2 linked regions of the Siphonobacter curvatus genome follow. The protein of the gene in region 1 interacts with the protein of each later gene in a pairwise test. Links are inferred from orthologs where the notes say so. Each region holds a gene or a part of one and is shown on either strand. Other genes may lie near its edges. The genes, in order: C5O19_RS13465 and C5O19_RS04660.

Evidence for each region.
Region 2: the proteins of C5O19_RS13465 (region 1) and C5O19_RS04660 interact in binary tests that used the Escherichia coli proteins (3 or more experiments, as listed by UniProt). The link is inferred for Siphonobacter curvatus from one-to-one orthologs.

The regions. Positions count from the first base shown.
Region 1 is NZ_PTRA01000001.1:3,236,081-3,252,396, forward strand. What follows is about bases 12,506-15,862. They hold C5O19_RS13465 (2-oxoglutarate dehydrogenase E1 component), read left to right. Parts: upstream 12,506-12,878; coding sequence 12,879-15,662; downstream 15,663-15,862. Other genes in these bases: crtD (1-hydroxycarotenoid 3,4-desaturase CrtD), read left to right, coding at 12,506-12,542; odhB (2-oxoglutarate dehydrogenase complex dihydrolipoyllysine-residue succinyltransferase), read left to right, coding at 15,757-15,862. Outside these bases: C5O19_RS13425 (glucoamylase family protein), read left to right, coding at 1-11; beta-glucosidase BglX, read left to right, coding at 539-2,818; C5O19_RS13435 (M28 family peptidase), read right to left, coding at 3,269-4,762; C5O19_RS13440 ((2Fe-2S)-binding protein), read left to right, coding at 5,581-6,195; C5O19_RS13445 (FAD binding domain-containing protein), read left to right, coding at 6,192-7,178; C5O19_RS13450 (xanthine dehydrogenase family protein molybdopterin-binding subunit), read left to right, coding at 7,183-9,393; C5O19_RS13455 (dipeptidase), read right to left, coding at 9,603-10,865; more of crtD, read left to right, coding at 11,067-12,505; more of odhB, read left to right, coding at 15,863-16,316. UniProt on the Escherichia coli protein: E1 component of the 2-oxoglutarate dehydrogenase (OGDH) complex which catalyzes the decarboxylation of 2-oxoglutarate, the first step in the conversion of 2-oxoglutarate to succinyl-CoA and CO(2).
Region 2 is NZ_PTRA01000001.1:1,155,962-1,171,843, forward strand. Bases 7,740-10,662 are described here. They hold C5O19_RS04660 (ABC-F family ATP-binding cassette domain-containing protein), read left to right. Parts: upstream 7,740-8,193; coding sequence 8,194-10,131; downstream 10,132-10,662. Other genes in these bases: C5O19_RS04665 (type IX secretion system plug protein), read left to right, coding at 10,227-10,662. Also shown: C5O19_RS04635 (outer membrane lipoprotein-sorting protein), read left to right, coding at 83-811; C5O19_RS04640 (DUF5723 family protein), read left to right, coding at 969-2,405; C5O19_RS04645 (patatin-like phospholipase family protein), read left to right, coding at 2,442-3,212; C5O19_RS04650 (RagB/SusD family nutrient uptake outer membrane protein), read right to left, coding at 3,272-4,639; C5O19_RS04655 (SusC/RagA family TonB-linked outer membrane protein), read right to left, coding at 4,672-7,716; more of C5O19_RS04665, read left to right, coding at 10,663-11,534; redox-regulated ATPase YchF, read right to left, coding at 11,611-12,714; C5O19_RS04675 (DUF3276 family protein), read right to left, coding at 12,926-13,246; C5O19_RS04685 (septal ring lytic transglycosylase RlpA family protein), read left to right, coding at 13,718-14,218; C5O19_RS04690 (DUF58 domain-containing protein), read left to right, coding at 14,546-15,451; C5O19_RS04695 (sugar phosphate isomerase/epimerase family protein), read left to right, coding at 15,513-15,882. UniProt on the Escherichia coli protein: Genetic data indicate it may be involved in ribosome assembly or function.

The sequences.
Region 1 (16,316 bases):
TATTGCGGTAATTATTGGTTATTGGTAGCATATCTGCAGTTTTCGTCCCATTGAGTTGGCTGCTCTTTTAGTCCATATCGCAAACTCCGCTTTTTTCACTCTGCTTTAGGCCACCACATTGCGGATGAAACCATTCCATGCCGGCCGGCATGGAATGCGATAGGACGGAGCCCGGGTTTATGCCGTCCATGTAGGCTTCAAGTTGTCTTTTAACAACTAGCAACTATTGACGAACAACTAAATGAAAGGCTGGGAGATGAAAACCTCTCCCGCCCGGAAGCAACAGAACGACCTACGATAGCCGCAATGCGGTGGGTTTGAGCGGGCTGTCGCCGCCATGGAATGGTCAGTCGTGGAGAGGTCCAGCCTGGAAGGCTTACGGGCTACCGAATAGCCGTGCTTAAGGGCCCAGACTCGGTCTAGGTGAATAACGAAGTTCTAAAAGAGCAAAGCTTTCTCGCCATGGATTGGCCCCAAGCCATACTAACGTAACCTAACTCCGTTTGACTCTGCAAGAAATCAATAAATGATTTATTCCATGAAAAAGACTTCTCTTCTGCTTCTGGCGGGTCTGTTCCAACTTCAGGTACAGGCTCAGACGCCGGAGGCTAAAATGAATACCTTCGTCACCAAGCTCATGGGGCAGATGACGATTGATGAAAAAATCGGTCAGCTCAATCTGGTAACGCCAGGCGGATTTACGGCGACGGGAGCTACGGTTTCCCAAAACGTAGAAGCCAACATTAAAGCGGGTAAAGTCGGCGGTTTATTCGGCATTTATGATCCGACGCTGGTACGCAAACCTCAGGAACTGGCCGTAAAAAATTCCCGGCTGCACATTCCTCTGCTGTTCGGACTCGACGTCATTCACGGACACAAAACCAGCTTTCCCATTCCCCTCGGCATTTCGTCTACCTGGGATCTCGAACGCATTGAGAAAAGTGCCCGCATTGCTGCGACCGAAGCTACCGCGGATGGGCTGAACTGGGTGTTCTCACCCATGGTCGATATTGCCCGTGATCCTCGCTGGGGCCGGATTTCCGAAAGTTCCGGGGAAGACCCCTACCTCGGTTCGCTCATTGCCAAAGCCATGATTCGCGGGTATCAGGGCACCAGCTTTAAGGAAACGAATACGGTTCTCGCCTGCGTCAAACACTTTGCTCTGTACGGAGCGGCTGAAGCGGGCCGTGATTACAATACGGTGGATATGAGCCGTATCAAAATGTTTGAATACTACTTGCCGCCGTACAAAGCCGCTATCGACGCGGGTGTAGGTAGTGTGATGACTTCCTTCAACGAAATCGACGCGGTACCAGCGACGGCCAATAAATGGCTCGTAACCGATTTGTTACGCAAACAATGGGGCTTTAAAGGCTTGGTGGTAACCGACTACACCGCTATTAACGAAATGATTGCCCACGGTCTGGGGGATTTGAAACAGGTTTCGGCTCTGGCTTTAAAAGCTGGTACCGACATGGATATGGTGGGCGAAGGCTTTTTAACAACGCTCAAACAATCGCTGAACGAAGGCAAGATCACCCAAAAAGAAATCGATCAGGCCTGCCGCCGGATTCTAGAAGCTAAGTACAAATTAGGCTTGTTTGACGATCCATACCGGTACCTGGACGAGTCGCGTCCGGCTAAAGAAATTTTGACGCCCGAGAACCGGGCCTTTGCCCGCGACCTGGCTGCCCGTAGTCATGTCCTACTCAAGAATGCGAATCAGACGTTACCCCTGAAAAAAAGCGGCAGTATTGCTCTGATTGGCCCTCTGGCGGATGATCGCAAGAACATGCTGGGTACCTGGAATATTGCTGGAGACTGGAAAAAAGCCGTGACCGTGGCGGAAGGCATTAAGAATGTAGCGGGTAATAGTGTAAAAATCAATTACGCCAAAGGAGCCAACTTCACCACGGATACACTGCTAATTCAGCGATTGAACGCTCAGAATGGACTCGTAGACGTAGACCCCCGTTCGCCCGAAGCGATGATCGAGGAAGCCGTAAAGGTGGCTCGGCAGTCGGACGTCATTATAGCCGTTGTAGGCGAAGCTCAGGAAATGTCGGGCGAAGCTTCGAGTCGGTCCGATATTGGCATTCCCGAAAATCAGAAAGACTTACTGAAAGCACTGAAAAAAACGGGCAAACCGCTGGTACTCGTGCTGATGAGCGGTCGTCCGCTGACGCTTACCTGGGAAAACGACAACGCCGATGCCATGCTCGAAGCCTGGTTTGGCGGTAGTGAATCGGGCAATGCTATCGCAGACGTTTTGTTTGGCAACTATAATCCTGCCGGAAAACTAACGGCTACGTTCCCCCGCAACGTTGGTCAGATTCCCATTTATTACAACCACAAGAACACAGGTCGCCCGTACGAAGGAGTTTTGCTGGATAAATTCAAATCTCGTTACCTCGATGTACCCAACGATCCGTTATTTCCCTTTGGGTACGGTTTAAGTTATACTACATTCAGTTACAGCGAAGTCAAACTCAGCCAGACCACCCTAAAGGGCAATCAGACATTACAGGCAAGTGTGACTGTAAAAAACACGGGCAAGTACACGGGTGAAGAAGTTGTTCAGCTCTACATCAGCGATCCGGTGGCGAGTGTAACGCGTTCGGTGAAAGACCTGAAAGGCTTTCAGAAGATCAGTCTGAAACCCGGCGAGAGTAAGGAAGTCACCTTCCGTATCACACCCGAACAGCTCAAATTCTATACTACGGATTTGAAATACGACTGGGAAGGGGGCGAATTTGGTATTCAGATCGGTACCAATTCCAGCGAAGTAAAAACGGCGAACGTGCAGTGGACTAAATAAAACCTGCCGCCGTATAAAAAAGGTCAGCTGAAATGCTGGCCTTTTTTATGCTACTATTCTTTCCTCTGCCTCCGCAATTGCCCTGCCCATTTCAGGCTAAAAAACTTTTGGGAAAAGCCTACAACTTTATCATTCGTTTTTCTGATCATTAAGTCAATTCCTACCCATTTGTGGGTATTGCTTGTTTCTCCATTTTCTTTGACATTTGTCAATGTCGCAGCCTAGACAACTAGCAACTACTAGTTCGCCTTCAACCTATTATTTTTTAATCTCCTGAACGAGAACCTGTCCGCTTTCTCGAAATTCCATTAAACTACAGGTTTTGCAGTTGACGTTTACTCCTTGTTCTAGCTCTTAGCCTTCTTTTATCATTTCCTAACTATCAATTATTTACAAAACAAAAGCCCTGTTTACCAGTGGTAAACAGGGCTTCTTGGTGCTTCTAAAATCTTAAGGTTTATTGGAATCAACGACAATACGCTTGTCCCGATTCACCAATTCCCAGGCGGTATAGAAGACCAGACGGGCCGTTTTCTCAGCCTTGTCGAATTGGATTTTTTCCACGTCATCCGTTGGGCGGTGGTAATCATCGTGCACACCGTTGAAGTAGAAAATGATGGGGATTTTCTTAGCCGCAAAGTTGTAGTGGTCCGAGCGGTAATAGAAACGGTTTACATCGTTAGGGTCGTTGAACGTATAGTCCAGATCCATCTTGATGTACTTTTTGTTCGCTTCTTCATTGATCGCGTGCAGTTCCGAAGAAAGTTTATCCGAGCCAATCACGTAGATGTAATCCGGTTTCCCTTCGTGGGCTTTGTCCACCCGGCCAATCATGTCAATGTTCAAATCGGCAATGGTGTTTTCCAGCGGAATTAGTGGGTGGTTTACGTAGTATTCCGAACCTAGCAGCCCTTTTTCTTCACCCGTTACGGTCATGAACAAGATGCTGCGACGCGGACGATTACCAGCTTTGGCCGCTTTGGAGAAAGCCTCCGCCAATTCCATCACGCCAACCGTACCCGAACCGTCGTCATTGGCTCCGTTGTTGATCTGTCCATCGGGCGAGATACCGATGTGATCGTAGTGAGCCGTTACCACCAGTACTTCGTTTTTCTTATCCGTACCTTCCAGGAAACCAACGACGTTTGACGTTTCGATAGGCGTCTGTTTCTCTTCAGCTTTCAGCGTCAGGGTTTTCTTGAGATCAGTAGGTTTCGTCTTCCCCGCCATCAGATCCGCCAGTTGCGTATCATCAAGACCCAGCATTTCCTTTGCCAATCCCTGTTTTATCTGCACGGATAACAAGGTAGATTCTGGACGTTTTTCATCCTTGAACGTCAGGCGATTCATCCGGGGTGAGTATGCCCGCATCCGACCGTAAAGTTTATCGGTTTGTTCATCGGCTCCCGGAGCAATGGTCAGCACACAACGCACTCCTTTTTCCTTCAACACGGCCATTTTCTTGCGGGTGGCTTCGGCGTTACGGGGTTCGGCGGCAAGTAACAACGCAGCTTTCCCATCCAGGTTTAGCCCGTTCAGATCTTCATCCGTTCCGTAACCGACCAGTACGATATCCAGGGTCTCTTCTTTGGAGAAATTTCCCGACCCCGTTACGTAGAAATCTTTCAGTAATTCTTTCGTACCGCTGGGGGTCTTCAGGTACACATCGCCCCAACCCAGCTCAACCAGCTCAACGGGTTGCAGGTAGCTCCCACCGGGACCAATGCCCTTTAAACCCAGACTTTTGAAATGGTTGGCAATGTATTCAGCCGCTTTGTGCTGGCCGGGCGTTCCGGTACCGCGACCTTCCAGTGCATCGGAAGCCAGGTACGAGAGGTGTTTTTTAAGATCTTCCGCCTTGATGGTCTCGGCGAATTTCGTTGGATTCTGAGCCTGAGCGAAAGCCAGCGGACTCAAAGCCAACAACGTAAGCAGTTTTTTCATGAAGTGAATAGAATGGAAATCAAACCCTTAAAGTAAGCGATAAAACATAGGTTTTTATTGCAAAAAGCGATCAAAGGTTAAAATGAAGTGCTGGCAAGGCACTTATGATTTGTTTTACCTGATTTTGCTGTGATTGAAAAGACTATTTTTCGAAAAAAGCCCGAAAACTTCTGAATGGCAGAGTTTTTTAATCTGTATGAATAGGGATTTGAATAAAGTATTGATTTAATAAGAAGAGCCTTTTCGTTTTGTGATTGGAAGTATTGCATTAAATGAAGACCTGTTTCGTCCCGCTGAGAAGGCTGGTCATTTAGTCCGTATGCATTCCATGCCGGGCATCGCATGCCGGCACGCCCACCGCTGACTTCATCCTGCTCAGGGCCACCATGAAATGGTATGCGGCTTTTCGTGATAAGATGGGGTTCGGTTTTATGCCCTCCATGCAGGTATTTAACTGTCTTCTAACAACCACCAACAACTATTGATAAAAGCTAAAAATCCCTCCCCCCGTAAGCCATTCTATGGGGGCCACCATGGAATGGCAACGGAACGACCTACGACAGCAGCCATGCGGTGGCTCAGAGCAAGCTGTCGTTAGTCGTGGAGAGGTCCAGCCTGGAAGGCTTACGGCCTACTAGCCAGTCAGTATAGAGAACCGAATTCGGTCTAGGTGGCTAACGAAGCTTTAAAAGAGCAAAATTTTTGATAAGCAGTTCACAGGATTGCTTATAGTCTACCAATCAGCCGTGCTTATGGGGCAAAACCCGATTTAAATAAATAGAGCACCTCTAAAAAGCACACTTCATTTTTAGAACTTTATGAAAACGAGCAAAAAGACTATTGAAAACGAAGCCCGCCGCGATTTTTTGAAGCAATCGTCGGTGTTGTCGGCTCTGGTGCTGTCTCCCGAAAAGGCAATCAAGGACCCGAATTGGGATGAAAAAATTGCGGCTCCTTTTGAAAAAGTGCCGTTGAAACTGGAAATTAATGGGGTCAAGCATACCCTGAGCGTAGAACCGCGTACGACCCTACTCGACCTTTTACGCGAACAACTGCACCTGACGGGTACCAAAAAAGGTTGCGATTACGGCCAATGCGGAGCCTGCACCGTACATTCCGACGGCCAGCGAATTAATTCCTGCCTGACCCTGGCAGTAACCGAAGAAGGAAAGAAAATCACGACCATTGAAGGACTGGCTAAGGGCGATACCCTGCATCCCATGCAGGAGGCTTTCGTCAAACACGACGGTTTTCAATGCGGTTACTGCACGCCCGGTCAGATTATGTCGGCGGTGGCGTGTATCCGCGAAGGACACGCCAATTCCGAGGACGAAATCCGGGAATACATGAGTGGGAACATCTGCCGCTGTGGAGCCTATCCCAATATTGTTGATGCCATTATGGACGTGAAGAAAGGAGGACAAACGGTATGAAAGCCTTTCAATACGTCCGGGCTAATACGGCTAAGTCGGCTCTCGAAGCATTAGTCAAAGACCCTTCCGCTCAGTTCATCGCCGGAGGTACCAATCTGGTGGATTTGATGAAACGGGGGGTAACGGCTCCGGATAAACTCATCGACATCAGTCGTTTACCGCTGAACAGAATTGAAAAAGAAGCCACGGGTGTTCGCATCGGAGCCATGGCCCTCAACAGCCAAGTAGCCGACGATAAACTGATTTTGGACAAGTGGCCTCTGCTGGCTCAAGCTCTCAATGCAGGGGCTTCGGCTCAGTTACGGAACAAGGCTACGGTAGGTGGTAATATGCTCCAGCGTACACGTTGTGGCTATTTCTACGATACCGAGATGCCCTGCAATAAACGGCAGCCGGGAACGGGTTGCGGAGCCAAAGAAGGCTACAATCGCATGCACGCCATCTTCGGCACGAGCGAACACTGCATCGCCGTCCACCCCAGTGATATGTGCGTAGCGTTGGTAGCCCTCGACGCTACGGTAGTCGTACAAGGTCCCAAAGGCGAACGAACCATTCCTTTCACCGAATTTCATCGCTTGCCCGGCGATCGTCCCGAAAAAGACAATACGCTGGAAAAAGATGAATTGATCGTAGCCGTAACGCTACCGGATTCGCCCTATACGCAACACGCTCATTACCTGAAAGTACGCGATCGGGCTTCGTACGCTTTTGCGTTGGTCTCCGTAGCGGCGGCGTTGGAGCTGGAGGGTAAAACTATCAAGTCAGCCCGACTGGCAATGGGCGGAGTGGCCCACAAACCCTGGCGTTTGCAGGAAGTGGAAAAGGCTTTGGTAGGCAAAACCGTGTCCGAAGCTACGTTTCAACAGGCTGCTCAGCAGGCGATGGCCGGAGCCCGGGCGTATGAGTACAATGCCTTCAAACTCAAGCTTGCCCCTAATACGATTGTAGAAGCTTTGAAAATGGCCGCAGGCCTAACCGCATAAGCCCATGAAAAATAAAGATGAACGAATTGGCGGACGCATGAGTCGCGTCGATGCTCAGTTAAAAGTGACGGGGGCCGCCAAATATTTCGCCGAATTTGAAGTACCTAATCTGGTCTACGGGGTACTGGTTCCGAGCACGATTACGAAAGGAACGATAAAGAGTCTGGATACGAAAAAGGCCGAAAGTGCTCCGGGCGTACTGGCGGTTATTTCCCACCTGAACGCTCCGAAAACACCTGCTTACCAAACGGAAGAACCGAGCAAAACGTCTTCCGGACGCGGTCCCGGCATGAAAGCCTTCCACGATAACAACATCTACTTCAACGGTCAACCCATCGCGATGGTCGTAGCAGATACCTTTGAACGGGCTACCTACGCGGCTTCACTCGTGACTGCTCAGTACGAAAAGTCTTCGCATCAGACAGAGCTCAAAAGCAACTTAGATAAAGGAATTACGCCCAAAAGCAAGTCCCTGCAGGATTATCAACGGGGTCAGAAAGACGCCTATCAAACGGCACCAATTAAGATTGAAGCCGAGTACATTCAGCCCACGGAGGTACACAATCCGATGGAATTACACGGCATTCTGGCTCAGTGGGAAGGTCCGGACAAAATCACCGTGTACGCGAAGACGCAGGGCGTAAAGATGACCCAGCAGGTCATTGCCGATACCTTTAAAATTCCCAAAGAAAACGTATCCGTTCACTCACAGTTTGTGGGGGGAGCCTTCGGAATGTCGCTGCGAGTATGGCCGCACGAAATTGCCACGATACTGGCGGCTCAGAAAGTACAGCGTCCGGTCAAGCTGGTAATTACGCGGGATCAGATGTTTACCATCGCGGGTTACCGACCGCATACGCATCAAAAAGTAGGCATTGGAGCCAATAAAGACGGAAAGTTTGTCGGCATTTCCCACTGGGCAAATGTTCAGAACAGTAACTACGAAGAGTTTACCGAGGCGACGGTGGGCATGACGCGGTTTCTGTATCGTTCGCCCAACGTTAACACGACCTATCGGGTTGTACCGCTTGACATTTGTACGCCCATTCCGATGCGTGGACCCGGCGAAGCGACGGGAGCTTTTGCTTTGGAATCAGCAATTGATGAATTGTCGTATGCCCTGAACATGGACCCGATTGACTTACGAATTAAAAACTATCCCGAAAAAGACCCCGAGCAGGATTTACCCTGGTCGAGTAACCACGTTCGGGAGGCCTATCAGTTGGGAGCCGATAAAATCGGCTGGTCGAACCGCCCGAAAGAACCCCGCAGTAAAAAAGAAAACGGCATGTGGGTGGGGTACGGCATGGCAACGGGTACGTTCGGAGCCCACCGACGCGAGGCGACGGCCCGGGCTCAGATTAAAGCGGATGGTACCTTGCTCATCCAAAGTGCAGCCAGTGATATTGGTCCGGGAACGGGTACGGCCATGGTGCAAATTGCCGCTGAAGTCATGGGTATGCCCGCTGAACGAATCAAGTTCGAATTAGGCGAAACAGCTTTTCCTTACGCTCCTATTCAGGGTGGTTCGGCAACGGTGGCTTCGGTAGGTTCGGCGGTACACGAAGCCTGTATGGCTTTGCGTCAGCAACTGGTGGAACTTTCGGGCAATGCTCTGAAAAAAGCCAAAGTGGATACGCTGGTTTACGAAGAGGGCCGCGTTCGTTCCCCTAACGATCGCTCGGCCAGTATTGCCTACACGGAAATTCTAAAGCGGAATAATCTGCCGATGCTGGAAGTAACTAAAGAGGCGAAACCGGGCGAAGAAGGGAAGAAATTTGCCATGTATTCCTTCTCCGTGCATTTTGTGAAAGTTCACGTACACCCCACAACGGGCGTAGTCCGGGTCAAACACGCCGTGGCCGTAGCGGATGCGGGTACAATTGTGAATCACAAAACGGCCAGCAGCCAGATGATGGGCGGAGCCGTGGGTGGTATCGGCATGGCTTTACAGGAAGAAGCCGTCATTGACCACCGCTACGGACGGTATATCAACAACGATCTGGCTAATTATCACGTACCCGTCAATGCCGACATACCCGATATTGATGTCTTGTTTGTCGATAAAAAAGACACCTACATTAATCCCATGGGAGCCAAAGGACTGGGCGAAATCGCCATTATTGGGATGGCTCCAGCCATTGCCAATGCGGTGTACAACGCCACTGGAAAACGGATTCGGGAATTACCGATTACGCCGGATAAGTTGATTTAGGCTTAATTAGTGGTTGTTATAGTTGTTGGTTGTTAGTACCTCATTGGCTATGAAGTTATAGATAAGTCACTAGGTAATAAACAATGAGATTAGGGAGCGAACCTATTATTTGTAGCGTCAACGATTAGGATATACTTGCCTTTAATAAAGACGTCCCTGACTGTACAAGTCAGGGACGTTCTATTTTTTGTGGGTTGAAATCCTCGGTTTTATCGCATAGCCATGTCGCCGCTCCGGATTTTCTCGCCTACTCTCTTAACATCCTTCATCACCCGGAAAAAGTTATCACCCCAGATTTTTTTCAGGTCCTTTTCGCTGTAGCCACGACGAACCATTTCAATCGTCAGGTTTTCGTATTCAGAAATGTCGAAACAATCAGCCAGGTAACCACCGCCGTCATAATCACCGCCGATGCCCACATGATCCACGCCCATGATTTTCACAAAATGGTCGAGGTGATTGATTGCATCTTTCACTGTAGCCAACGGTACAGGGTATTTCTTGTTCAGTTCCCGCATTTCCGTCCGCATGGCTTTCATTTGTTCGTCCGACATGGCCCCACCCGTCGTATACTTCTTACGGATTTCAGCCGTTGCTGCCTCGCGTTCGGGATTTTTGGGAGCTTCTTTAATATAGCTACTTAGTAAATTCAACTGCACCACGCCGCCTTTTTTGGCAATGGCTCGTAGTAAATCATCATTCAGGTTTCGGGGATGGTTGAGTACGGCCCAGGCATCGGAGTGCGTGGCGACGATGGGTGCTTTCGACAATTTGATTAAATCCCACACCGTACTGTCGGATACGTGCGAAATATCAATAATCATGCCGAGCCGGTTCATTTCCGCTACTACTTTTTCACCAAATGGACTCAGGCCGTTGAATTCCGGCCCTTTGGGATCGGTCGATGAGTCGCAGATATCGTTATTTGCCGAGTGAGAAAGCGTCATGTAGCGTACGCCGCGATCATAAAACTTTTGAAGCAGCGACAGATCGTTCCCGATCTGATAGCCATTTTCCATGCCAATAAAAATCGACCGTTTGCCCGCTTTTTCCTGAGCCATCGCCTCTTCCTGGGTCGTTACAATTTTGCCCATTTCCGGATGTCGGTTGATCTGAGCGTACATCGAGTCCAGAATCGTCATCGCCATTTTTTGTACTTTGGCATTGGCCTCGGGGGTACGGGGGCCCTGTCCCTGGTACACGGCGAAGAAAATGCCATCCACGCCGCCTTTTTTCATGCGGGGAAAGTCAATCTTCGAATCAAAACCCGTAACCGCTCCGGGTGTGGGCGTATTATCCTTCGAAATGTCAAAGCCTTTTCCGACCATCCGCATCGGCGTATCGGCGTGGGTATCCAGCGTAAACACCTTGGCGTGAATTTTCTTGGCTTTTTCAATCAGCTTGGCCTCCTGCTGTGCCGATACCAGTTGGCTTAAACCAATCAGGGGTAAAGCAAGGAAAATTTTTTTCATATCCGTCGATAAAAAGGTTTACCAAAATTGGGAAGTATAGTCCACTAAAGGTATAAATATTTCGTTAAATACACATATCACGATATAAACGATAGCGATCACAAGAAAAACAATAGCGATAAGTTTGCGAAGAGTCGCGATCATTCTTTTTTAAACATTCCCCCTGTTTTCTGCTTACGTATTCAAAAACAGTAGGAATTCATGAACCAAACGGCAGCCGTTATCGGAGCGGGCATAGGCGGTATTGCCACCGCTATACGTTTAGCCGTGAAGGGCTATCCCGTTACCGTATTTGAGGCGAATACGTATCCCGGCGGCAAGTTGTCGGCTTTTGAAGAAAAAGGGTATCGCTTCGATGCGGGGCCTTCGCTGTTCACCATGCCTCAACTAGTCGAGGAACTTTTTATACTGGCAGGCGAAGATCCCAGGGAGCATTTTACCTACGAACGCCTGCCCGACATCTGTCATTACTTCTGGGATGATGGTACGTGGCTGACGGCTTCGGCGAATCCGGACCAGTTTGCTCAGGAAGTGGAACAAACCCTCGGCGAACCAGCGGCTCACGTTCGTAACTTCCTTCAACACAGTGCCTTTCAATACGACATTACCGAACAGCTTTTCCTGAAAGATTCCCTGCATAAAGCGTCCACTTGGCTCAGTCGGAAAGCCCTGCGAGGCTACCTGAATTTTCCACGACTGGGGGTTTTAGGTACCATGAATCAGGCGAACGAACAACGTTTCCAGCAGACGAAAGTCGTACAACTCTTCAACCGTTACGCAACGTATAACGGCTCCGATCCGTATCAGACGCCCGCGTTGCTCAACATGATTCCGCATCTGGAGTACAACATCGGAGCGTATTTTCCGAAAAAAGGGATGGTCAGTATCACCGAAAGTCTGATCGCTCTGGCCGAGCGAAAAGGGGTTCAGTTTCGGTACCAGTCCAAAGTGGAACGCATTCAGGTACGCGATGGCAAAGCTGTCGGTGTGGTAGTGCAGGGTCAGGAAATTCCCTGTAGTATAGTTGTCTCAAACATGGACATTACGCCCACGTACCGAAAATTGCTTCCCACCGAGAAAGCCCCGGAGCGTACGTTACAACAACCCCGTTCGGGTTCAGGTCTGATTTTCTACTGGGGCGTACGGCGGGAATTTGCGGAACTGGGCGTACACAATATTTTCTTTTCGAACGATTACAAGGCCGAGTTCGAACACCAGTTTCAGTATAAAACTATTTACTACGACCCCACGGTATACCTGCACATCAGTTCCAAAATCAAGAAGGACGATGCCCCCGCAGGCGGTGAAAACTGGTTTGTACTCATTAACGCTCCCGCCAACGAGGGGCAAGATTGGGACACCATCATTGCCCAAACCCGGCAAGCTATCCTGGCAAAAGTCAGCCGGAGCCTAGGCGTGGACATAGAACCATTCATTGAGAGTGAATCGATATTAGACCCCCGAAGTATTGAACTTCGTACCTCTTCCTATCAGGGAGCCCTCTACGGAACTTCGTCTAATAATCGGTTTGCGGCCTTTTTACGGCATCCCAATTTTTCGTCCCGCATCAAAAATCTGTATTTCGTGGGCGGTAGTGTACACCCAGGCGGCGGAATTCCGTTGTGTTTATTTTCAGCCCGTATTGTCGCCGGAATGGTTCCCGAAACCAGTAGCTAGAAAGTACTGGGGCTTATTCAACAATTATTGAACAAAATCATTTGTATAACGTTACAGAACCAAAAGCTTTTCCCAAGGAGAATTTCTTATTAACGAAAGGCTTTTACTTCTTAACCAATGCTTTGGCTTCATTGAATCATCAAACTACCAACCCATGCAACCTTATCCTTAGCCCGTCGTTCAAAGCCGCTGAAGCTTGCTTTGGAGCTCGCGACAAATGTGTGTTTTTTCAAGCTATACCTTTTTGGCGGAAATTTTAAGGAAATTTGAGAATATTTTCCTTCTCAGTCTTTTGCATCCCCTACCTTTGCCCAATTATTCGAGCAGTTTTCAGATATGGACCAATATTCATATATCGCCAATGCGGACGTGGATTACATTTCCGACTTGTACGATAAATACCAACAGGACCCTTCCAGCGTCGATACGAGCTGGCAAAACTTCTTTAAAGGCTACGATTTTTCCGTCATTTACGGTGAAAAAGGAGCCACCAATGGCGTTTCTTCTAACGGAACTTCTAATGGTCAGGCTAAACCAGCCGATGCGGGCCTTATCGCCAAAGAAGGCTCTGTACTGAGTTTGATTAAAGCGTACCGTTCCCGCGGTCACTTGCTGGCGAAAACGAATCCGCTGGGTTACGATCGTAACGTAGAGGCCCGCCTGACGTTGGAAGATTACAAACTTTCCGAGAAAGATCTGGATACGGTTTTCGAAGCCGGTCATTTCTTGCTGGGTCGTTCGGCTACGCTACGCGAAATCATGGCCGCTCTGGAGAAAATCTACGCGGGCAATATTGGTTTCGAGTACATGTACGTACGGAACATGGAAGAAAAAGAGTGGCTGCGGAATCAGATTGAGAAAGCCGCTCTGGTATTCGATCCGACGAAAGAAGAAAAAGAACGCATTCTAAAGAAGCTCAACGAAGCCGTTACGTTCGAGCAATTCCTGCACACTAAATTCCTGGGTCAGAAACGCTTCTCGCTCGAAGGTGGCGAAGCAACAATTTCTTCTTTGGATACGATCATCAATACGTCCGCCGATATGGGCGTGAAGGAAGTGATGATCGGGATGGCTCACCGGGGCCGTCTGAACGTGCTGGTAAACATCATGCACAAATCCTACGATGAAATCATCAGCGGTTTCGTAGGACAGGTACCTGAACTGGAAGACAACCTCCCCAACGATATTAACTTTGGTGGAGACGTAAAATATCACCTAGGTTATTCAAGCACCCACGTAACGCCCAAAGGAACGGAAGTAAGTCTGAAACTGGCTCCGAACCCTTCGCACCTGGAAACGGTAAACCCCGTGGTGGAAGGTTTTGTACGCAGCCGGGCCGATGGAATTTTCGAAGGCGATTACGACAAGGTTATGCCCATCTTGATTCACGGCGATGCCGCCGTAGCGGGTCAGGGTATTGTGTATGAAGTGACGCAAATGGCGAAACTTCCTGCCTATAAAACGGGGGGTACCATTCACTTCGTCATCAACAACCAGATTGGTTTTACGACGGATGCGGCGGAAGGCCGTTCGGCGATTTACTGTACGGACATTGCCAAAATCATCGACGCTCCCGTATTCCACGTGAACGGGGACGATCCGGAAGCCGTAATGTTTGTATCGAAAATGGCCGTTGAATACCGTCAGGAATTCAATCAGGACGTATTCATCAATATGCTTTGCTACCGTCGCTGGGGGCACAACGAGTCGGATGAACCGGCGTTCACCCAACCGACGATGTACTCGCAGATCAAGCTGCACAAGAACGTACTCGAACTCTATAACGAGCAACTGGTCAGCCGTGGTAAAGTAGATGCCAAGCTGGCCAAGGGCATGGAAGCTGAATTCAAGCAATTCCTACAGGATCGTCTGGATGGCGTGAAGCAGGCCGAAGCTCCGGTATTCCACCCGCTCAAACTCGACGAAGACTGGAAAGCCCTGCGGTACGGGTCAGCGGAGGATTTCGAGCAATCACCCGACACGAGCGTTTCCCGCGAGAATCTGGATAAAATTTTCAAAGCCCTGACGACGTTGCCTGAAGGTTTTAAACCGCTCAAGCAGATCGATAAACTGATTTCTGACCGGAAGAAATTACTGGAAGAAAACGGTCAGGTGAACTGGGCGACGGCCGAGCTGATGGCCTACGGTTCCTTGCTAATGGAAGGCAAAACGGTACGGATGACGGGTCAGGACGTACAACGGGGCACCTTTAGCCACCGTCACGCAGTTCTGCACGACGCCGAGAATAACAAGACCTATACGCAGATCGACCACATTGAAGAAGGTCAGGAGCAGATGCAAATCTTCAACTCCCTCCTTTCGGAATACGGTGTACTCGGCTTTGAGTTTGGTTACTCAATGGCCAACGCTCACGCCCTGGTGATCTGGGAAGCTCAGTTTGGTGACTTCGCCAACGGTGCTCAAATCATTATTGACCAGTTTGTCAGCTCCTGCGAATCGAAATGGGGTCTGCAAAACGGTCTGGTGATGTTACTGCCCCACGGCTACGAAGGTCAGGGTCCGGAGCACTCGAATGCCCGCCCCGAACGCTTCCTGCAGTTATGCGGTGACTATAACATGGTGGTAGCCAACGTGACGACACCAGCTAACATTTTCCACCTCATGCGGCGTCAGCTGACCTGGGATTTCCGGAAACCGCTGGTCATCATGTCTCCCAAATCCATGCTGCGTCATCCGCTTAACGTATCCCCGCTTGAAGATTTGACGAAAGGTGGCTTCCGGGAAGTGATTGGCGATTCGTACGTGAATCCGAAAGAGGTCAAGAAAGTCCTGTTGTGTACGGGTAAAGTATATTACGACTTACTCGACAAACAGCAGAAAGATCAGCGGAAAGACGTAGCGATTGTTCGGGTTGAACAGTTGCATCCGCTACCCCTGAAACAGATTCAACAGGAACTGGGTAAATACGCCAAAGCGAAAGTGTACTGGGTACAGGAAGAACCCAAAAACATGGGCTACTGGTCGTTTATCTTACGTGAATTTGGTTGTGGCGTTGGTATGGAAGTAATTTCGCGTAAAACGTCCGCTTCACCGGCCACTGGGTTCCTCAAAACACATAGTGAAGAACAGGCAGCCCTCATTCAGGAAGCCTTTGCTTAACCAATAAAAAGCCGAATTCAGGTGGCGTTTAGCCTGAATTCGGCCATTTGATTATAAAACCGAACGAATCCTCCCTCCTGGGAAGTACCCAATCATGGCAATCATCGAAATGAAAGTCCCCGTCGTGGGGGAATCCGTCACCGAGGTTACCATCGCCACCTGGAATAAAAAAGATGGCGATACGGTAAAGATGGATGAGGTATTATGCGAGTTAGAGTCTGACAAGGCTACTTTCGAGCTACCCGCTGAAGCGGCGGGTGTGCTGCGTATCCTGGCGAAAGAAGGTGATACGCTCGCCATCGGAGCACCCATCTGCTCGATCTCAACGGACGGTGCAGCTCCCGAAGCTCCTCAAGAAGAAGCTCCGGCGGCGACCCCCAGCAACGGTCAGGCTCCCGAAGCCGCTCCGGCTCCTGCCCCTGAAGCAAAGGCGGAAGAGACCAAAACCATTGAAGTGAAAATTCCGGTAATGGGCGAATCGGTTACCGAGGCTACCATTGCCAACTGGAATAAAAAAGAAGGCGATTTCGTGAAAATGGACGAAATCCTCTGTGAACTGGAATCTGATAAAGCTACGTTCGAACTGCCCGCGGAAGCGGCTGGTACGCTGCACATTATCGCCGAACCCGGCTCTACGCTTGAAATCGGTGCAGT
Region 2 (15,882 bases), 2.1 Mb from region 1 along the record:
ACTAATAGAAAAAAAAGTCAGTATTTAGGGAAGTCCGCTATTTTTGACTTAGCATTACGCACGTTTTTAACCAACATTAACCATGACTAAATTACGTATCTGGGCTGCTGCGGCGGCTTTGGTGTTAACATTGAACGCACAGGCTCAATCCGTTGATGAAATTGTAGATAAACACATCGCTGCTCGTGGGGGTGCTGACAAGCTTAAAGGCATCAAAACCTTGATCATCGAAAACTCGATGAGTATGCAAGGTATGGACATCCCGATGAAGCAGATGATTGCTACGGGTCGTGGCATGCGGATGGAAATCTCAGTGATGGGCAATGAAATGATTACAGCGGTAGACGGCGATAAAGGCTGGACCATCCGTCCTGCGATGATGGGTGGTACGGGTGAACCAGAAGACCTGCCTGCCGAACAAATCAAGAGTTCAGCCAGTCAGCTTGATCCCGGCGGACCGCTTTTTAACTACAAGGAAAAAGGCACGAAGGTAGAATTGGTAGGCAAGGAAAAAATGGATAAAAAAGACGCCTATCATCTGAAAATCACGACGAAAGATGGTACGGCTGTCGATTATTTTCTGGATGCGAATACGTACCTGCTGGCAAAGCAAATTGCACAGTTGAGTATGCAAGGTCAGGAAGTAAAGCAGGAAATGAATTTCTCTGATTACAAAGAAATTTCCGGCGTTAAATTTCCGCACACGATGGAAACGGCATCACCCATGGGCGGTGATATGACGATCATTACCAATAAGATTACGGTAAATGGTCCGATTGATGAAAAACTGTTCGCGAAGCCGACCAAGTAAGCCATATCATTTTCTGTAAAAACTTCCGTAGGACTACTTACGGAAGTTTTTTTTTGCCCAACCGTCCGTATGAATAAAAACAGTTTTGGCTGAAAAGGCGTATATGCAAAGGAGTAAATCCTACGTTAGCAGTATTCGAACCTTCACACTACATACGATGATGAAAAACTTTCTGTCGATCCTGGCCCTGAGCGTTTCATTGGGAGTCCAGGCCCAGAATTTCAATGGAATTGCCCATAGTAATGCCGCCGGTACGAACAAGGTGTACACGAATCCGGCCTTGATTGCGGGTTCACCTTACAAATTACACGTTAATCTTTTCTCGGGAGGAGCCAATATTTCCAATAACTATGCGGACTGGGTTGGCCCCTACAAATTAAACCGTCTCGTATTTGGCGGTATTCCTAACGCGTATCGGAATTCAGACGGAAGCCCTGCCCTCGAACCGGAGTACTTTCGGGAGAATCTGAACGGTAAACCCAAGGATGGTACGGGCTGGGCCGAAGTACGCGGTCCGGGCGTATTGATTGGGCTGGGCCGCAACCAGAGTATTGCGATCACGAGCCGGGCCCGGGCGTCCATTCAGGCTTTTGGTGTTTCGGAAAACTTTCTTTCGCTCGTTCGGCAGGGTTTCGATTTCGCTACCCTATGGAATATTACGAACGTAGATAATAAGTTTTCATTGAATGGGAATATCTACGGAGAATTGGCTTTCACCTACGCTGCTACCCTCATTGAAGACGGCCCTCATCAGTTGAAAGGAGGGGTTACCGTGAAAAAGCTGGTGGGTTTCTACTCGGCTCACATCCGAAATCGGGAATTGACGTACCGCGTTATTGAAGATCCTGAGCGGCCCGGTAAAGGACTTTTCGTGATGGATCGGATGGACGCGGATTTCGGCTATACTACTCAAGAGTCCATCAAAGACGGGGTAGGACTACGCAAGTTTTTAGGTAGTAAAATGCCGGGTTCCGGCTGGGGATTTGATGTAGGGATGGTCTATGAATTTAATCCGGATTATGACGAAGAACCCTACCGTCTGCGACTGTCCGCCGCTCTGATGGATGTAGGGTCAATCCGCTACGAAGATCGGTCCAAGATCAAAGGATACACCATTTTACGCACGAACCGAACGATTCAGGAAGAGGATTTTGCGAATATTAAAGGGAGTGATGAACTGGTACGCCTCATCGAAAGTAAAATGGAGCTGCAACCGAATGAGGCCAAAACTAGTTTTACTTCAGGATTACCGATGTCGCTGAATACGAATGCTGATTTACGGTTGAATTCATCCCTGTACGTAACGGTTTCGTACCTCAAGGATTTGCGAAATGTGAACGTATTATCGGCTCGTCAACCCACAGTTTTTTCAGTAGTGCCGCGTATTGAAACCGAGTCAGGGTTAGAGGTGGCCGTACCCCTCACCTGGATTTTTCAGACATTTTCACCGGGCTTGTCCGTACGATTGGGACCGGTTTTTGCGGGTACGGACAACCTGATTGGTTTAGTAAGTAATAGTCGGCGATTGGCTCCTAAAGGTATGGATGTATACGCTGGCTTAAGTATACCTTTGTTTAAGCGAAACGATCGTTAACAAATACCTACGCGTGCATTAATCAACGAACAAACCATGAAGATTGGAATAGTATTCTCCGGAGGAGCCGTACGCGGATTTGCTCATTTAGGGATTTTGAAAGCTCTTCAGGAAATGGGCATTTCACCGGATTATATCTCGGGGGTTAGTGCAGGAGCTATCGTGGGAGCATTTGCGGCCAGCAAAATGGAAGCCGAAGCTGCCTACGATTTAATTGAACGTAGTAATTATAAAAGCTACCTGAAATTGGCGTTTAGCCGGATGGGTTTTCTGAAGCTCGATCGGGTAGAAGACCTGATGCAAAAGCATCTACCCCATACGTTCGAAGAATTGGCTCTGCCGCTTAGCGTCAACGCCACGGATCTAACGACGGGTAATGAAGTATTTTTTAATTCTGGTCCTTTGCTCAAACCCATTCTGGCTTCCTGCTGTTTGCCGGGTATTTTTGAACCCGTATGGATTAACCAGCAGCAACTGATTGACGGCGGAGTACTGAATCAAATGCCTTACGAGCCGCTCGAAGCTCACTGCGACATACTAATTGGTTGCCACTGTAATCCGATTGGTGATCTGGAAAGTCCGATTACCTCTATGAAAGCCGTGGCCATGCGAAGTTTGTATCTGGCGATGGCGAAAGCTAGCCATTTCAAGTCCAAGCGTTTTGACGTATTCATCGAGCCGCCGCTCTTACAGAATTTCAACGTTTTTGATACCAAGAAATCCAGAGATGTTTTTCGCGTAGGCTACGAATACACGCATCAGATGGCTCCGGAACTGGAAAAACTGAGAGAACAATTGAGTTTTTAATGAAGAAGCCCCGAAGCAAGATTGCTTCGGGGCTTCTTCGTTACTTAAGACTTTTACTACTAATTGTACCCAGGATTTTGTACCAGCTGGCTGTTTACATCCGTTTCGCGTTGCGGGATCGGGTATACCAGATTGTTAGCATTAAAGGAGATTGCCCCAACTGAACGACGAGTACGCTTCAGATCGTGTAAGAGATGGCCTTCAAACATCAATTCTAATTTACGCTCTTTTAAGATTGCACTAAGCGTAAGACTAGTTGAAGTAAGGCTTGGCAAGTTTACCCGATTACGGATCAAATTAATATCCGCTAAAGGCGTTGCTCCAACGCTTGTATTGAGGCGGAAATTAGCTTCAGCCCGCGTCAAATACATTTCAGCTAAACGAATAACGGGAACGTTCGAGTAGATAGTACTGAACTTCTCCGTAAAGAAGTCGTCTCCATCCTGATAAAATAAATCCGCACGTTCATCTCCTTGTTCGTATTCATTAATATGATTGGTTGTTACGTAGATATCCCCTCTGGATTCAATCGAGTAGAAAGTACGAAGAGAATTGTCGCCATCCTGAGAAGTCACCTGTGTGGAAAAAATGTTCTCGGGAGAGTTCATGTTTACCAGGTTAAATGAAGCCGCATAATTTTGGTTCAGAGCATATTTGTTACTCTGAATAACGCGGTTAGCCGCGTCGCGTGCAGCCGCATAATTCTGCTGCATCAAATACACGCGAGACAGGATACCAGCGGCGGCCCATTTCGTTGCTTGACCAGTCATTTTACCTGAAGTGCTGGTCGAAGCTGCATCTGGTAACAGCGATTCGGCAGCTAGTAAATCTTCAAGAACCTTTGCATACACTTGTGCTACACTATTCCGGCTTACGTAGGAACCGTTGTTGATCTCAGTGGTAGGGGTGAGCACCAGTGGCACACCTGGATTAACGGTGTTATCGCCATCGCCCCAGGTTTTAGCAAACAAACGAACCAATTCAAAGTAGACACTGCCCCGGATAAACAAAGCTTCCCCCTGAATCCGGTTCTTTTTTGCTGCGTCAACCTTATCAATGTTCGCTAAGACGTTGTTACAGATGTTAATAGTTTCGTATGAATTTAGCCAGATGTTAGACCCATACAAATTATTGGTAAGAATTTTCTTATCATAAAACTGACCAGGGTCTACAAATGTACCAAGCCACTGTAGCTCGTTCGTAGCAGCAAGCAGGTCAGATGACATTTGAATCTGTCCTCCCCATACGTAGTACTCGCCTAGAGCATCATAAGCACCAATCAAAGCGGCTTCAACGTCCTTTGAGGTCGTCAGAGCAACGTCTTGGTCAATTGATTGAGTAGGAGCAATATTCAATTTATCTCCGCACGAGGACACCGTTAGAGTAATCGCCGCGAGAAGTATATAGGTGAAACGTGTTTTTTTCATTGAATTGAATGTTAAATATTCCTTCAACAGCATTAGAATCCAATTTGTAGACCAACCGTAAGCGTCTTTGCTTGGGGTGCCGAATAGAAATCTTGTCCTGCTGCAATATTTCCTGAAACAGCATCGGTGCTAACTTCAGGATCCCAACCCGTGTACTTGGTAAAGGTCAGTAGGTTTTGGGCCAGGAAGTACACGCGGAGCCGATCCACCTTTAAACGGTTCAGCACAGTTTTGGGAATCGTGTATCCTACAGAGACATTACGTAAACGCACGTAAGATGCATCCGATAAATAGCGACTGGATACAGCGGTACCATTCGCTCCAAACAACCGGGGTTGAGGCGTAGAAGCATTGGGGTTTTCTGGGGTCCAGTAATCTAATTCAGAAGCTAAATGATTATCGAAATAATCACCAGAAGCTCTTTCAAACTTACCGCCTGCCATATACACCTTATTACCAAACTGCCCGTTGAACAGGATGCTCAGGTCGAAACCCGCGTACGAGAAGGTGTTCGTAATCCCTCCAAACCAGGTAGGAAGAGGGCTTCCAACAAATACCCGTTGTGCTTCGTTCGGATCATTGGTTGTGGTACGATCACCTTCTGTATCATTTCGGTAGTAGAGGGCATCTCCATTCGCTTTATCTACACCCGCGTATTCAATCATATAAAAAGCTCCTAATGGCTGACCCGGATACGCTCGGTTAACCTGATCAAAACCACCCGTGATGGGGACAGGTTCTCCGGAAGGACTCTTATCGATTTCTACTACCCGGTTTTTGTTGTTCGAAATATTCAGGCTGGTCGTCCACTTGAAGGCTCCGACCAGGTTTTGGCTATTCAAAGTAAATTCGAAGCCTTTGTTTTGCATTTTACCCACATTTCGTACCTGGTCCGGAAATCCAGCCGTGCCTGGAACGTTTACCGACAGTAATAAGTCATTCGTGTTTTTAATGTAATAATCGATCTCCCCATTGATTCGGTTATTTAAGATTCCGTAATCCAGGCCAATATCTGTTTGGGTAGTAGTTTCCCATTTCAAATCCTGGTTTCGCAATTGACTGGGCGACTGACCAGCTACGCCAGCATAACCCGAAGAAGACCAGAGGCCTAAGGCAGGGAAGTTGCCAATTTCAGCATTACCCGTTAATCCATAACTAGCTCTTAATTTTAAGAAGCTCAGGGCTTTAGACTCCTGTAGGAACTTTTCTTCGCTAAGAATCCATCCACCGGAAATAGCAGGGAAGAATCCATATTTAGAATCGTTACCAAATCGGCTTGATCCGTCTACCCGACCGCTTAAGCCTACTAAGTATTTGTCAGCAAACTTGTAGTTAGCCCGTAGGAAATAAGAAAGGAACGAAAACCGGGTACGCGTGGAGGAACCTCCTGTGATATCCGCAGCGGAAGCAATTTGCCGGTATGCGTTGGAAGGAAATTGCTGTCCTTCCACAAAGTTTCCATCAATTCGGGTTTCCTGATAAGACATACCAAGCGTAGCCGTAATGGAATGAAGGTCGCCAATTGCTTTATTGAAACTGAAGTAGTTATTGGTGTTATAGTTCATGACCTGTGAGTAACGACTTTCTCCCAAGCCATTGGCAGCCCCTGATACGTTACGAACTGTTTGCGTACCGTAATAGGTGTTTTCGTTCTGATTCAACAGATCAACCCCTAGTTCAGAGCGGAAACTAAGCCATTTGGTAAAGTCTACCTGGCCATATACGTTGCTGATATTACGGAAAACTAAGGTCTTGTAATCCGAATATTCAGCGGATATGAACGGGTTGTAGTAGATAGGGAAGTTCGCCGAAGTTCCTGGAGGTGTACCTGAAATCAAGCCAGTCCGGGGATCAATCAACGGAGTGATGGGCGGAATAGCTACGGCCTGCATGGGCGTCGAGAAGGCATTGTCATTGGAAACGCGATTCTGTAAGGTCCGAGCCAAACTCATATTCATGCCGATCGAAAGCCAGTTGTTGGCCTTATGATCCAGATTAAGCCGGCCGCTAAAACGTTCCAGCGAGTTTTTGATCAGAATCCCTTTCTGATCCAGGTATTGACCCGAGATGTAAAATTTCGTCTTTTCATTACCCCCGGAAATGTTCAAATCCGTCTGACTGAAGGGAGCATCCTGAAAAGCGGCTCTTTGCCAATCATACGTAGCTTCGCCGGGAGTTGTACCGGCGGCTGAACGATTAATAATGGTATTGAGCGAATTAGTTGAGTTGGTATTCGCTGCAGCTACTCTAAAATAAGACAACCATTGCTCCGCGGTCATATAGTCACGGAGGCGGGTGGGCTTACTGGAGCCGTACTGGAAACCTACGTTGACGTTCGTTTTACCGGCTTTACCGCGTTTGGTAGTGATCAGTACCACGCCATTCGCAGCACGAGCTCCGTAAATGGCACCAGCTGAAGCATCCTTGAGGATTTCTAAGGATTCAATATCCTGCGGGTTCAAATCGGCAATCGGGTTGGTAGGGGCCGTATTATTGGAAAGGTTCTGCGTATTAATGGGAACGCCATCTACTACGTACAAGGGCTGGCTTGAAGCAGAAATCGATGAAGTACCCCGAACGCGTACCGAAATACCCTGCCCTAACTTACCATTTCCTTGGGTGATCTGCACCCCGGCTGCGTTTCCCTGCAGAGCCGCTTCAAAAGACGGGTTAGGAATATTTTCAAGTTTCTTAGAGTCAACCTTGGCAATATTTCCCGTTACGTCCCGCTTGATTTGCGAACCGAAACCTGTTACTACGACTTCGGTGAGTTCGCGGCTGTTTGAGCCTAGTTGTACATCAATCTGGGTCTGGTTACCCACGGCAATTTCCTGGGTAATCATGCCGATGAAACTGAAAACCAAGGTAGAATTATCCGGTACGGAAAGCCGGTACGTACCGGTAGCATCGGTATTAACGCCGCGGCTAGTTCCTTTGGCTTGAACGCTTACGCCAACTAAAGGGGTTCCGTCTTCTGAAGAGGTGACTTTTCCCGTCACGACTCTGTCTTGGGCAATTGTACTATAGCCGCTCAACAGTGCTCCGACCAGGAAACATAGATGTAACAGTCTTCTCATTATGGTTAAGAATTAGAATTGGAAATTCTTACAAAAGTATAAACAAATTCAAACAAAGCCTGAGCTTGCATACATATATAAATTTTAGAATAATGAGGGAGAACTTCCTTGTAGTACTACTGAAATCTTTTATTTATGATTAAAAATTAAATATTTTATTTGGATAATGCAATGTTTGGCAAGTGTGATAATTATTGTAATAGTTATATTCTAGCGACTGGATACGTGAGGTAGATAAATATACTTAGGTAGTGAACTTCTCTTGTACGATTCTAAGATGTAAGTTTCATAAATCCTAATGGCTCTCCTGAAAAATTAATTCAGTAGCTAACTTACCTCTTTGAATGAAAAATTACGCTTTCGCCCGGGACGAAATACAGAAGGAAGCCTAAGGAAAATGCTGACTTCTGGCGGAAGGTTCGTACTTTTGAATCGGACTCGTGGCGGAGCAGAATTTTCGCTATCTTTCTTATTTCTATGCTTTCCATCAATAACTTAAGTTTCTACTTCGGCAGTCGGGCGTTATACGACGAAGCCTCTCTTCATATTAAACCCAAAGATCGCATCGGATTGATCGGGGCCAATGGTACGGGTAAATCTACGCTCTTGCGGCTCGTTGTAGGTGAGTATACGCCCGACGGGGGTACGATTTCCAAATCCGGTGATTGTTCCATTGGCTTTCTCAACCAGGATTTGTTGAGTTACGAATCGAGTGAGTCGATTCTGAACGTAGCTATGCAAGCCTTCGAGCGGGAAATGGTGCTCCAGAAAAAGATCGACGAAGTGCTCCACGAAATGGAGACGAATTATCGGGATGAGCTCGTCGATAAGCTGGCTAAGTATCAGGAAGAGTTCGAAGCTCTGGATGGGTATACGATTCAGGCCAAAGCTGAAGAAATTCTCGAAGGTCTGGGCTTTAAAACCGAAGAGTTACAGGTACCGCTCCAACGCTTCTCCGGGGGCTGGCGGATGCGGGTAATGCTGGCAAAACTGCTTTTGCAAAAACCCAGCTTACTGCTGTTAGATGAGCCTACCAACCACTTGGACTTACCCAGTATCGAGTGGGTGGAAAATTACGTCCGTAACTACGAAGGAGCGGTCATGATTGTTTCGCACGACCGCTATTTCCTCGACAACTGTGTCAATATTATTGTAGAAGTATCGGGAGGGAAGCTCAATTATTACCCCGGTAACTATTCATTCTATATCGAAGAAAAAACACTGCGAAACGAAATCCAGCGGGGAGCGTACGAAAACCAGCAGGCCAAAATTCGCCAGACTGAACGCTTCATCGAACGCTTTAAAGCCAAAGCCAGCAAGGCTCGTCAGGTACAAAGCCGCGTGAAATCGTTGGAAAAACTGGATTTCGTGGATGAGGTCATCGACGATACCGCTCGAGTGAACTTCAAATTTACGCTGGCTACTCAGCCCGGTAAAAATATCTTCCAGCTCGAAGATGTTTCAAAGGCGTACGGCGAAAAACGTATTCTTACTCATACGGACGCGTACCTGGGTCGGGGTGATAAAGTCGCTCTGATCGGGGCGAACGGTAAAGGAAAATCGACGCTGCTGCGGATCATCGCCGGTACGGAATCCATTGAAGGAAAACGGCAGATCGGTCATAACGTGGCTTTCGCTTTCTACGCTCAGCACCAGCTGGAAGCGTTGAACATCGAGAATACACTCATCGACGAATTACGGGAAATGGGTACGGACAAAACGGAAGCTCAGTTACGGGGTATTCTGGGCTGTTTTCTATTCTCCAGCGACGACGTATTCAAGAAAATTAAAGTACTGTCAGGGGGTGAAAAATCGCGGGTAGCTTTAGCGAAAATGCTACTTTCGGAAGCTAACTTCCTGCTTCTGGATGAGCCGACCAACCACTTGGACATGATCTCAGTGAATATTCTGATCCAAGCCCTGCAACAATACGAAGGAACCTACGTGATTGTCTCGCACGACCGGTATTTCGTGTCGGAAGTTGCCAATAAAATCTGGTACATCGAAGACGAGCAGATCAAGGAATACCCCGGTACCTACGATGAGTACGTGCTCTGGCAACAGGAACGCGAGGCCATCCGCAAAGAGTCAGGTGCCGCCCGTACCGAAAAACCAGTCGAAGTAAAGGTGGCGAAACCACAACCTACGGTATCGGATACGGAGCGGAAACAATCCCAGCAAAAACTCAAAAAGTTACAGCAGCAAGTGGAAGAGCTGGAAGGTCAGGTTAGTAAGCTCGAAAAACAAAAAGCAGATACCGAAGCTCAACTGGCTGATCCGGAGATTTATCAAAATACGGTCAAGTTCAATGAGGTTCAGAAAGCATACGACCGGGTGAAACAGCAGCTATCCCAAGCTAACGACGCCTGGGAGTCGGCGATGATGGAAGTAGAATCCCTGGAAAAGCTGGCATAATCCTGCAGATTGATAAGAAATGCTGAGGATTCGGGTTTTAGCGGAGATACTTTGATCCACTAAAATGCGAGTCCTCAGCGTTTTTTTATACCCTTATGAAGCGAAAATCCTTTATGAAAGTGCTAACCTCATTTGTACTGGCAATCGGCCTTATTTTTCTGGTAAACCAATTGATTGCTCAGGCCCTGGAAAATAGTCGGCGGGAAGGACCGCTCCGCTACGAAGATTTTATCTACGATGCCTCCGTCAAAACGCCCTTGCTCTTTGCTACGGGTGCCGTAGTTAGCAACGACGTGCTGCAACCACCCGTACTGGACCTGAATCAGGGAGGAACCATGCGGCTAGAATTTGACTGGCTGGGCAAGGACCAACCGCAGTTTCGGGCCAAGATTTTGCATTGCAATGCCAACTGGCAGCCTTCGGCCCTGAACGACGTCGAGTTTTTACCCGACTTTAATGAATTTCCTATCTACGACGTCAAAGTAGCTCAGGGTACTAAAGTGGGTTACGCTCATTTCTGGCTGGATTTGCCCCGGGTGAAAGTGAGTGGAAATTACGTATTGGTAGTCTACAAGGGCCGCCGGGAAAGTGATGTTGTATTTACGCGGCGATTCATGGCTTTCGACCAAAAGGTAACCGTTGGGGGACGTGTCAGCTTTGCACAGGATATTCCGCGTCGCAATACGCATCAGCAGGTTGATTTTGCCCTGAAGTACGGAAATTATCCCATTCTGAATCCCAAGCAGGACGTGTATATCGTGATTCGTCAGAATTACCGCTGGGATCGTACCGTGGTGGGATTGAAGCCGTATATGGTTCAGGAGTTTGACCGCACGCTGGAGTACCGTTTCTTCAATAATGAAAACCTGTTTCCGGGAAGCAATGAGTTTCGGGTGTTTGACATTCGGAGTCGGCAGGTGAAGGGCATTAACGTAGCCCGACTGGATTTCAATCCCAATTTCAATGCGGCGTTTCTCTTCCCGGACGATGGACAGGCCGGAAAGTCGTATTTGCAGCAAAATGATCTCGACGGACTATTCGCCATCTCCACACGGGATGACTTTGGCGATCCAGACTATTTCCCCGTTACGTTTACCCTGCGTTCATCCGAACGGGAAGATGGAAAAGTGCCGTACGTAGTGGGAGGGTTTAATTTTTTCGAACTCTCGAAAGACAATCAGATGCACTATGAACCTTCGGCACAGGCGTATCAAGCTACGATTTTGTTGAAACAAGGCGTTTACAATTACATGTACGCCGTGCCTGAGGGAAATAAAGCAAATGAAGTACCCATTGAAGGGATGCATTCCATGACGCAGAATACCTACGAAATCTTCGTTTACCACCGCTCGCCCGGCAGTCGGGCCGATCAGCTGATTGGCTATCAGGTGATTCATAATTAAGGGAAACTTGTTACCTACAAAAAAGAGGGAGCTTCACTAAGCTCCCTCTTTTGGTAAATCCTGAATCACTGAAAAGCTACACGTTGAAACGGAAGTGCATAATGTCACCATCCTGTACCACGTATTCTTTTCCCTCAACCGCCATTTTACCAGCATCTTTGATAGCCGCTTCTGACTTATAATGATCGTAATCGGCCAATTTGATTACTTCTGCCCGGATGAAACCGCGTTCAAAGTCCGAGTGAATAACGCCGGCTGCCTGTGGAGCTTTCCAGCCCCGCTGGATCGTCCAGGCCCGTACTTCCTTCACACCTGCCGTAAAGTAGGTAATCAGATTTAACAGGGCGTAAGATGCCTGAATAAGCTGGCTCAGACCAGATTCTTTTAATCCATATTCTTCCAGAAACATCTGACGTTCGTCCAGATCTTCGATTTCGGCAATCTGAGCTTCGATGGCCGCACAGATGACAATCACCTGAGCGTTCTCTTCAGCTACGGCCGTTTTCAGTTGCTCAACCCACTCGTTCGTACCCTGACTCAGGCTGGCTTCATCCACGTTAGCTACGTAGATGACGGGCTTGATCGTCAGCAAGTGCAGATCGGCTACGGCTGATTTCTCTTCTTCCGATACCTCAACCGTACGGGCTGATTTACCTTGCTCCAGCGTTTTCTTAAAGCGGTAAAGAATTTCAACTTCGGCTTTTGCCTTCGCGTCACCGCTGGCACGGGCAGCTTTCTCGATACGTTGCAATTTCCGGTCTACAGCCTCCAGATCTTTTAACTGCAATTCGTAATCGATGATTTCCTTGTCCGATACTGGATTAACGCGTCCTTCGACGTGAACAATATTATCGTCATCGAAGCAGCGAATCACGTGAATGATGGCGTCTACCTCGCGGATGTTAGCCAGGAATTTATTACCCAGACCGGCTCCCTGACTGGCTCCTTTCACTAAACCAGCAATATCTACGAATTCAATGATTGTAGGAATTACTTTCTGCGGGTTAACCAGTTGTTCGAGCGTACGGAGGCGTTCGTCGGGTACTTCCACTACGCCTACGTTGGGTTCGATGGTACAGAACGGATAGTTGGCCGCTTCGGCCTTGGCACTCGATATCGCACTAAATAACGTAGACTTTCCGACGTTCGGCAAGCCCACGATTCCACATTGCAAACCCATGGGTAACGAAATATATTGATTTAAACTCAGTGATGATACACGTGTAAGAAGTTGGTTAGGCCGCTAATCCGGCGTCCTTAAGCCTTCTATTCCACAAAGGTACGACTATATAAACGAAAAAAGCCTTCGCCACAGCAAAGGCTTTCTTAAGTTCTTCACAATCAGATAAAACTGTTAGGGGTATCAGTTAATCATAGCAAACAGATTGTGGTTAATCCCATTTCAGGTCGCTGCGGTACTCGTCGTCTTCTTCACGGGCAGCAAACTGCGTGAAATCGAATTCCGGCATCAACTCCGTCTTGACGTGATCTACGGCGTTTTTGAGAGCGTCTACAAACTTATCAAAATCTTCCTTGTAGAGGAACATTTTGTGTTTTTCGTACGCAAATCCATCTCCCTGGGGGTAACGACGACTTTCAGTAATGGTAATGTAGTAATCGTTGGCACGGGTGGATTTCACGTCGAAGAAGTAAGTCCGCTTCCCAGCCTTTACACGTTTCGAGTAGAGTTCTTCTCGTTCTTTTTCAGCCACAATTTTGGAAGTTTATGGTTTGAGTCGCTGGTAAAAATAGAAAGAAAGCGTTTGGTCGCAAAAAAATCGTAGAAAATAAGGTAGGTATTTCTACAAACCGTATAATCTATGGTTAGACCCTGGCAGCAAGAAAGGTCAGCTTTTTTAGTCGGAAGGTTAAAAAGAACGATCAAAAACCTTTTGAACAGGTTTCAGTTTATTCTTCTACCCGGTATTAAATCGGCAGAAGATTTAGTGCTTTTTTGTACCGCCCAATATAATAAAAAATAAGTGGATGTCAATTTTCAACCTGTGGAATTTATATAACTTTATGAACAATCTTTTGCCTAAAACGTGGAAAATAGTACCAGTTTCAGAAATTTGTCGTACGTTTGTAGCTGAACTCTACTCAGTTCAAGGCAATTCGCCCAAAGTGCTCCCGCCGCTGCTGAAGCATAACGTTAGTTCTTTGAACCACAAAACGAACTGCCTATGAATATATGGACACGTAGAGCGGTAACAGCAATGTTACTGAACTTAAGTATATTGCCCTGTATCGCTCAGGCTCATTATTCGGTGTATTACAAGAAATACCCTCCAGTCAAAAAACCACTGGGGAAAGAATATCGGGGTCGGGCTACTTACTACGGTAAACAGTACTTTGGTAGAATCACCGCCAGCGGCGAACGTTTAAAAAATGGTACGTGTGCACACAAAACCTTACCATTTGGTTCAATGGTGGAAGTGACTAATCTCAAAAATGGCCGTAAAACCATCGTCAGAGTAATTGATCGTGGGCCATTTGGAAAGAATCGAGATATTGATCTTTCCTTTGATGCCGCAAAAAAATTGGGTATGACTCAAGCCGGCGTCGCACAAGTAAACCTTAGGGTAGTGGGTACAAACGGTATCGTTTTACTCCGACCCAACAAATATCTTCTCGAAGATAACGCCACGATTACCGCCAGGGCGGACATGGCAGCACTAGAGTAGATTTTAGGGAGGTACAACAAAGAGTGTACCATTACATGTTTCAGCGGCAGCTTTTCTTAACCGCAAGCTTCGTTCAGTGGATAGAGATAACTGGTTCAGTCTCTAAAAACTTTCCGGAGGTTGCGGTTCTTTTTTTGCCCATACTTAAAAGTTTTTAGCTGCTCTCCCTAAACATTACCCGCTTTTTCCGTTATTCATTTAAGGTTACAAGAATAGTTACTGGCTAAGGTTGAAAAACACTTGGGAAATGAAAGCTATCCCCTATAAGTTAAAAATAGCTTGCCGGATCTGATTGCAAACCTCCTAAACCTGAATCACTCGTACCGCATGGCCCTGGATCTTACCAAAGCCCGAGAATACGGAAACATTGAATTTCTGGCCCGACAAATGGTGGAAGGTTTCATCACGGGTTTACATAAATCGCCTTTTCACGGCTTTTCGGTGGAATTTGCTGAACATCGCCTGTACAATACCGGTGAAAGTACCCGGCACGTGGACTGGAAAGTATACGGCAAAACCGACCGTTTGTATACCAAACAATACGAAGAAGAGACGAACCTTCGCTGTCATTTGTTACTGGATACGTCTTCGTCCATGTATTATCCCGAAAAAACGAACGGCAAAATTACCTTCAGCATTCTGGCGGCGGCGGCATTGGCGTACCTGCTCCAGAAACAGCGGGATGCCGTTTCCTTAACCACCTTTTCGGAAAGCGTAGAAGTGCAATTGCCAACTCGATCGACGGCCTCGCACATCCATAAGATTTTTCTGCAATTACAGCAACTGCTCCAGCAACCCAAACCCAACCGGAAATCTTCCGTGGCGGAGGTCATTCACCAGATTGCCGAACAGGTGCATCGCCGCTCGCTGGTGGTTATTTTCAGTGATATGTTCGATGATATTGAAAATTCGGATAAGCTTTTCTCGGCCCTGCAACATTTGAAGCACAACCGGCACGAGGTATTACTCTTTCACGTCAGCGATCGCCAGACGGAAGAAGAATTTGCCTTTGAAGAACGGCCGTACGAATTTATTGACCTGGAAACGGGCGAGCGGGTACGGGTACAGCCGGGGCAGGTACGGGACTATTACCGTAATGCCATCCAGAAATTTTATTACGATCTGCGGATGAAATGCAATCAATATAAGATTGATTTTATTGAAGCAGACATCTCGCAGGGCTTCGATCCGATTCTTTCGGCGTATTTAGTGAAACGCTCTAAAATGCGTTAGCAAGGGACACGTGTCCGTTCCGTCGTCTTTATACCCGATCCGTTCTTTTTATCTCTAGACCATGATTCGAAAACTCATTCCGCTAGTAGTCTTCACGGCCTTTTCGGCCTTCGCTCAAAAACCATCCACCCCTCAAAAGCCCGGGATGGTTTCCTACACCTATCGTCACAGTTTCCAGCGAGACGTAGCCGCTACGCTGGATACCGTTAAAGCATTAGGCATCACGGATATGGAGTTTTCCAATCTGTTTGGCCGTACGGCTCAGGATATTCGAAAACTACTGGACGAACGGGGCATGCAGTGCTCATCATTTGGGGTAGGGTATCCCGACTTTCTTAACAAAACGGCGGAAGTAGCCCAGAACGCCAAAACGCTGGGAGCTAAATACGTACGCGTTGCCTGGATTCCGCACGAAGGACCGTTTACGCTGG